Regions from separate parts of the Planococcus massiliensis genome, predicted to be linked through region 2. Evidence: a T-box and tRNA genes for the amino acid it is inferred to sense, from the RefSeq annotation. Region 2 holds a T-box; the other holds one or more tRNA genes.
The links. The T-box of region 2 lies ahead of argS (arginine--tRNA ligase). A T-box ahead of a tRNA ligase gene usually reads a tRNA of that ligase, here a tRNA-Arg.

Region 1: it has a tRNA-Arg gene. The T-box ahead of argS (arginine--tRNA ligase) is inferred to sense a tRNA for this amino acid. The anticodon was not compared.

What each region holds. Positions count from the first base shown of each region.
Region 1 covers NZ_CCXS01000001.1:2,881,666-2,885,058, forward strand. The annotation lists gene tsaB (tRNA (adenosine(37)-N6)-threonylcarbamoyltransferase complex dimerization subunit type 1 TsaB) at 1-9, opposite strand, end outside; gene tsaE (tRNA (adenosine(37)-N6)-threonylcarbamoyltransferase complex ATPase subunit type 1 TsaE) at 6-458, opposite strand; tRNA gene BN1080_RS14300 (tRNA-Asp) at 595-667, opposite strand; rRNA gene rrf (5S ribosomal RNA) at 682-797, opposite strand; tRNA gene BN1080_RS14310 (tRNA-Gly) at 1,382-1,455, opposite strand; tRNA gene BN1080_RS14315 (tRNA-Arg) at 1,483-1,559, opposite strand; tRNA gene BN1080_RS14320 (tRNA-Leu) at 1,569-1,654, opposite strand; tRNA gene BN1080_RS14325 (tRNA-Gln) at 1,775-1,849, opposite strand; tRNA gene BN1080_RS14330 (tRNA-Asp) at 1,857-1,932, opposite strand; tRNA gene BN1080_RS14335 (tRNA-Met) at 1,936-2,012, opposite strand; tRNA gene BN1080_RS14340 (tRNA-Glu) at 2,230-2,304, opposite strand; tRNA gene BN1080_RS14345 (tRNA-Asn) at 2,309-2,383, opposite strand; gene BN1080_RS14350 (SprT family protein) at 2,476-2,928, opposite strand; gene BN1080_RS14355 (Tex family protein) at 3,011-3,393, opposite strand, start outside.
Region 2 covers NZ_CCXS01000001.1:1,356,690-1,360,082, forward strand. The annotation lists gene BN1080_RS06520 (D-serine ammonia-lyase) at 1-986, shown strand, start outside; gene BN1080_RS06525 (hypothetical protein) at 1,020-1,298, shown strand; T-box leader at 1,365-1,569, shown strand; gene argS (arginine--tRNA ligase) at 1,619-3,304, shown strand; gene BN1080_RS06535 (VOC family protein) at 3,374-3,393, shown strand, end outside.

The DNA of each region.
Region 1 (3,393 bases), 1.5 Mb from region 2:
ATAAATCATATATTTAACTCCTTGCACAGTAATTCATACCGTGTTCCAATTGGTTTCATTTCAATTTTGCGCCCTTCATCTGATAGACGGATAAGCGTTATTTCCAAACGCTCCTTCGGAAGATAATCTTCGATGAATTGTGCCCATTCGATAACAGATACTGCTTCACTTTCAAACAATTCATCAAAACCGATGTCTTCGTCACTGTCTTCTAAGCGGTAAACATCGAAGTGATTTAAATTCAAGTTCCCCTCATATTGTTTAAGTATAGTAAAGGTAGGACTGTTGACCATTCGTTTGATGCCCAATCCTTTTGCAACGCCTTTAGTAAATGTCGTTTTCCCCGCACCTAAGTCGCCTTCAAGCGTCAAAACATCTTGAGGTTTTAAATACTGAGCAAGCTTTTCAGCGAAAGCTTCTGTTTCATGGGGTGATGCCACTTCTAATGTATAGTTCATTCTTTCTGTCACCTCGATTGAGTCTTACCATAGTTTAGCGAAGATGGCGCAGTAAATCAAAACATAATCTTTTGCAAACGATTTTTGAAACAAAAAAATAAGCACAGCGAGATCGCTGTGCTTACTTGAAAGATTACGGTCCCGACCGGGATCGAACCGGCGATCTCCTGCGTGACAGGCAGGCATGTTAACCGCTACACCACGGGACCAAAAAAAAAAATCAGCCCAGCGACGTCCTACTCTCACAGGGGGAGACCCCCAACTACCATCGGCGCAAAAGAGCTTAACTTCCGTGTTCGGGATGGGAACGGGTGTGGCCTCTTTGCCATCATCACTGGACTCTTTTTTTCAGAGTGACTTGTTCACTCAAAACTGGATAGGCGACATTGAAACGGGTGAAACCGTTGGTTTCCGTAAACAAAGTTGGTTAAGTCCTCGATCGATTAGTATTCGTCAGCTGCACGTGTCGCCACGCTTCCACCTCGAACCTATCTACCTCATCGTCTTTGAGGGATCTTACTTGCTTGCGCAATGGGAAATCTCATCTTGAGGGGGGCTTCGTGCCCACGTGTTACTCACCCGTCCGCCGCTAAACTGGAAGGAGCAAGCTCCCCCAGTTCCGCTCGACTTGCATGTATTAGGCACGCCGCCAGCGTTCGTCCTGAGCCAGGATCAAACTCTCCATTATAGAGTAGTATTGATTGCTCAATGCTGGCGCATCGCCGCCTCCGAAAAGACGCACGATTCGCTTTGATCTGGCAAAGCCTGATCAGTATGGTAAGTCACGAACACCCGGGTGAAAGCAGCCTTGCTCCGATTGCCTAACGGCAACCCTCGCAAAAGCCGTTCTCGCGCCGAAGCGCTCGTGACGTCTTTTGTTGACGTTTTGCTGTTCAGTTTTCAAGGTTCATGTTTTAAAATTATGGAGCGGGTGAAGGGAATCGAACCCTCATCATCAGCTTGGAAGGCTGAGGTTTTACCACTAAACTACACCCGCAAATCGTATTTTTTAATCAATAAAGTATGGCGCGCCCGAGAGGACTCGAACCTCTAACCGCTTGATTCGTAGTCAAGTACTCTATCCAATTGAGCTACGGGCGCAATGCGATATGGTGCGGCCGAGAAGAGTCGAACTTCCACGGGATTTCTCCCACTAGGCCCTCAACCTAGCGCGTCTGCCATTCCGCCACGACCGCCTAAAATTATTTTAGGGACAAATTCTATTATAATACATTACCAACTTGAAGTCAATAATTTTTTCTTAATTAATTCGCCGTAGATAATAATCTCATTTGGATTGATTCGGTTGATTAAAATGGCTGGGGTACCTGGATTCGAACCAGGGCATGACGGGATCAAAACCCGTTGCCTTACCGCTTGGCTATACCCCAATAAAAATGGCGGTCCCGACCGGGATCGAACCGGCGATCTCCTGCGTGACAGGCAGGCATGTTAACCGCTACACCACGGGACCATTTGGTTGCGGGGGCAGGATTTGAACCTGCGACCTCCGGGTTATGAGCCCGACGAGCTACCGAACTGCTCTACCCCGCGACAATAGTATATACGAAGATTTTTCTTACTCGTTGCTTATCGCAGATGACACCTGCATCGGCTGCGCCTGCTCCGGTGTTACTTCGCCGTCTTCGTACGGCTCGTTGCTCTACCCCGCGACAATAATATTTCATTCTCCACTTAAATTCATCTTTCAAAACTTCTCATTAAGTATGTATTTCACAATAACATTCTATATAAGCTATCTCAAAATGAATGGTGACCCCTACGGGATTCGAACCCGTGTTACCGCCGTGAAAGGGCGGTGTCTTAACCGCTTGACCAAGGGGCCTCAATGGCTCCGAAGGTAGGACTCGAACCTACGACCATCGCATTAACAGTGCGGTGCTCTACCACTGAGCTACTTCGGAATAGTGTTGCAAGAACTGTTTAAGTACTTGTCGACTTTTCTTATTATAAAGAGGTCTATAAGAATCGTCAACACTTTTTTTCATTTCTTTTATTATTTCAGAGAAAGCTTTCCAGAACATCTGCCGCAGCGGTATCTTTCGACATTCATCCGAATTTTCCGAACGTAATTTGCATTGCACGAAATGCACTCGTATACATAGCGCTTGCTTGAGCGAGCGGCTTTCGGGCGTTGAATGGTTGAACAAAAACGCGGCGCTCCGGTTTGCTGCAGCAATTCTCTAAAATCTGCATCGCGATGCTTGTATCCTTTTCCTTCTATATGTAAATGATAATGGCAAAGTTCATGTTTGATGATTCCTTCCAATTCTGCGAAGCCGAATGTTTCATAAGATTTCGGATTGATTTCGATGTTGTGGGATCTCAGCAAATACCGTCCGCCTGTCGTTCTTAATCGCGCATTAAAACTTCCCTGATGGAGAAATGGTTTTTGAAAGACGCTGTTCGAGATTTCTTTAATCAGTTCGGTCAATTCGTTGTTGGTCATTGTAACTCCCCTATTTCGCGTATTCAAATAAAACAGCCGCCTCCATTTTAACAGGAAGCGGCTGTTTGTACATGAGCATTTCTTAACCTTGTTCAGTTTGTTTCGCTGGCGGCAACATCGTCAAAGCAATGCGCCCCTTGTCTTTTTCAACTTTATCCACCCAGGCGGTCACAATGTCACCGACTGCAACGACATCGAGCGGATGCTTCACGAACCCTTTTTTCAATTTCGAAATATGGACCAGGCCGTCTTGCTTCACGCCGATATCAACAAAAGCACCGAAGTCTACAACGTTCCGTACCGTTCCTTGAACTTCCATGCCCGGAAGCAGATCTTCCATTTTCAAGATATCACTTTTTAATAAAGGCTGCGGGAATTCATCACGCGGATCGCGGTTTGGCTTCTTCAACGCATCCAAAATATCTTTCAACGTAATTTCGCCGACTTCCCATTTTTCACTGAGCT
Region 2 (3,393 bases):
CAGGGTCGGTGAAAGCGCGCGGCGGCGTCTTCGAAGTTTTGCAGCACGCAGAAAATTTGGCGATGGATGCAGGGCTTTTAGCTGAAAAGGATTCCTATGAGAAATTCCTTGGAGATGAGTTTATTCAATTTTTTCACCAGTACTCGGTCGGCGTCGGATCCACTGGAAATCTGGGATTGAGCATTGGCATCATGGGAGCGAAGCTTGGATTCCAGACTTCGGTTTATATGTCGGCAGATGCGAAGCCGTGGAAAAAAGAATTGCTTCGGCAAAAAGGTGCCATCGTCCATGAATTTTCAGGTGATTTTAGCGAAGCCATTACAGAAGGCAGAGAGCAGACACGGAAAAATCCGGAAGCTTATTTTGTAGATGATGAAAAGTCAAAGCCGTTGTTCCTTGGCTACAGCGTTGCGGCTTTTCATTTAAAAGAACAATTGGCTCAAGCAAATGTCAGGGTTGACCGCGAACATCCCCTATTCGTTTATTTGCCTTGCGGCGTCGGCGGTGCGCCCGGCGGCATCACGTTCGGCCTGAAACAGGTTTTTGGCGATGCCGTCCATTGCTTTTTTGTGGAACCGACGCATTCGCCGGCGGTCCTGATCGGCTTGGCTACCGGTGAAAAAGAAAGGGTCTGTGTCCAGGACTTCGGCATAGACAACCGGACAGAAGGGGACGGTTTAGCGGTAGGACGCCCATCCAGTTTCGCTTCTTCCATTAGTGAACATCTTGTCAGCGGCATTTATACAATTGAAGATGAAGAGCTGTTTAAAGGGTTGGCTCTTTTGTCTGACAGTGAAGGGGTCTTCATCGAGCCTTCAGCAGCTGCAGGGCTATGGGGGCCAACCGAATTAGTGAAAACCGATTACTTGCAGAAGCACGAAATAGACGAATCAAAAGCCGTCCATATTGTCTGGGCTACGGGAGGAGCACTCGTACCGGAACATGAACGAGTGCAATTTTACGGAAAAGGCAAAAAACTATTGTAATGGGTTTTTTTGAAATCGAAAGGTGGAGATGGAATGAATATCCTGATAGTAGGAGTGGTGTTGGCAGCGATGCTGTTGCTGTACGCTTCGGTGAACGAACGGTTTAAAACGATGGAAAAGCAGATGGCCGCTATGCGGAAAACCATAGACGCTTTAAGGAAAGGCGGGCCTGTTGAAGACCCGAAAGTCGATGCAGAACTTCGTGAGCTGTTGGCCCAAGGGAAAGATGTACAAGCCGTAAAATTGGCGCGTGAATATCTTGGCCTGTCCTTATTAGATGCTAAAAACTACGTGGACTCTTTAAAGATGTAAATCGAAAAAATTCCAAAATAACTTTGACTCTTTTCCGGTTTTCGCTTAGAATAACAAAAATAACCAAAAAATTCTGTGATGAAGAGAGTAGTTTTGAAGGGAGCGGCAGCGAGTCAGGGGTGGTGGGAGCCTGATAGCCGAATTCAAAATGAAGCGCACTTCTGAGAAACTCCCTGAAATGAAAGTAGGGTGCAGTCGGAGGAATCCGTTATCTTTTTAAGCTGGCCTGTTTGGGCAATCAGAGTGGTACCGCGGGAATCCCGTCTCTAAATTTATTTAGAGGCGGGATTTTTCTATTGTTTTTGAAAAGGAGAGAGAGCATGAAAAATTCAGCAGTGTTTGCAATGGCCATCGATGAAAAAATCGAGGGGAAACTGGATTTAACCGACATCCAACGGCTGATCGAACAGCCGAAATTCGAAGGGCAAGGCGACCTAGCTTTCCCTTGTTTTGCGCTAGCCAAAACAATGCGGAAAGCACCAAGCAAAATCGCAGAAGAACTTGCACCGCTTATCAGCCATCCGTCATTCGAAAAAGTACAGGCAGACGGCGCCTATATCAATGCGTTTTTCCAAAAGAAAGAGGCAAGCAAAGCTGTCATTGAAGAGATTATGGCAAAAGGCAGCACGTATGGGCAACATGAATTCGGAAACGGAAAAAATATCGTCATCGATTTTTCATCCCCCAATATTGCAAAACCTTTTTCCATGGGGCATTTACGGTCAACGGTCATCGGCAATTCGCTCGCGAAAATCGCTGAAAAATGCGGCTATCAAACAGTGAAAATCAATCATCTGGGAGACTGGGGGACGCAATTCGGCAAATTGATCGTTGCCTACAAACAATGGGGAGAAGAAAGCGCGGTGCAAAAAGAGCCCATCAAGGAATTGCTGGAACTTTACGTCCGGTTTCATCAGGAAGCAGAAAAGAATCCGAAGCTAAACGAGGAAGCAAGAAGCTGGTTTAAGAAATTAGAAGACGGCGACCAAGAGGCTAGCAGGCTCTGGCTTTGGTTTAAAGAAGAATCGCTGCAGGAATTCAACAAGATCTATCAATTGCTTGGCGTGTCGTTTGATTCATTGGACGGTGAGGCTTTCTACAACGATAAAATGCAGAAGACGATTGCTTTATTGGCCGAAAAGAATTTATTGAGTGCTTCTGCCGGGGCTGAAGTGGTGGATTTGACAGCGGAAGGCATGCCCCCGCTATTGATCCGAAAATCGGACGGCGCCACTCTCTATGCGACGCGGGATTTGACAGCCGCTTTATACCGTCATGAAAACTATCAATTCGCTAGAGCGTTGTATGTGGTGGGCCAGGAACAGACTTTGCATTTCAAGCAGGTTTTTCAGGCTTTGCAAAAGATGGGCTTTTCCTTTGCAAACGAAATGGAGCATATTCCGTTCGGATTTATCTTGAAAAATGGCAAGAAAATGTCGACCAGAAAAGGCGGCCTTGTGCTGCTGGAAAAAGTTCTGCAAGAAGCCATTGGGCTGGCAGCAAAAAATATTGAGGAGAAAAATCCGGCTTTGAAAGAAAAGCAGCTAGTCGCTGAGATGGTTGGGGTCGGCGCCGTGGTTTTCCACGATCTCCGCAACGACCGGATGACGAATGTGGAGTTTTCGCTGCGAGATATGCTTCGTTTTGAAGGGGCAACCGGACCGTACGTCCAGTATACGCATGCACGTGCCTGCTCAATCTTGCGGAAAGCGGGCGGCCATCATGGGCCGATTGAGGGCTTGGATGATGCGTATAGCTGGCAAGTGGTGAAGCGGTTGCTGGAGTTCCCGGACGTCATTGAAAAAAGCTTCCATCACAATGAACCTTCAGCCATCGCTAAATTTCTGATCGAATTGGCGCAGGATTTCAATAAATATTATAGCCATGTGAAAATTCTAGAGGAAGATGAGGAATTGGGAACCAGATTGGCCTTGGTTTCATCCACCGCCATTGTGTTGAAAGAAGGGTTGAAGCTGCTTGGCATCGGTGCGCCTGAACAGATGTAAAAATAATGGGTTCGGATGATTTTCGGCGAATAAAAGCACTGAATGATCAAATCGGAAAGGAGGGATAAAATGGCCAGAAAAGTGAAGGA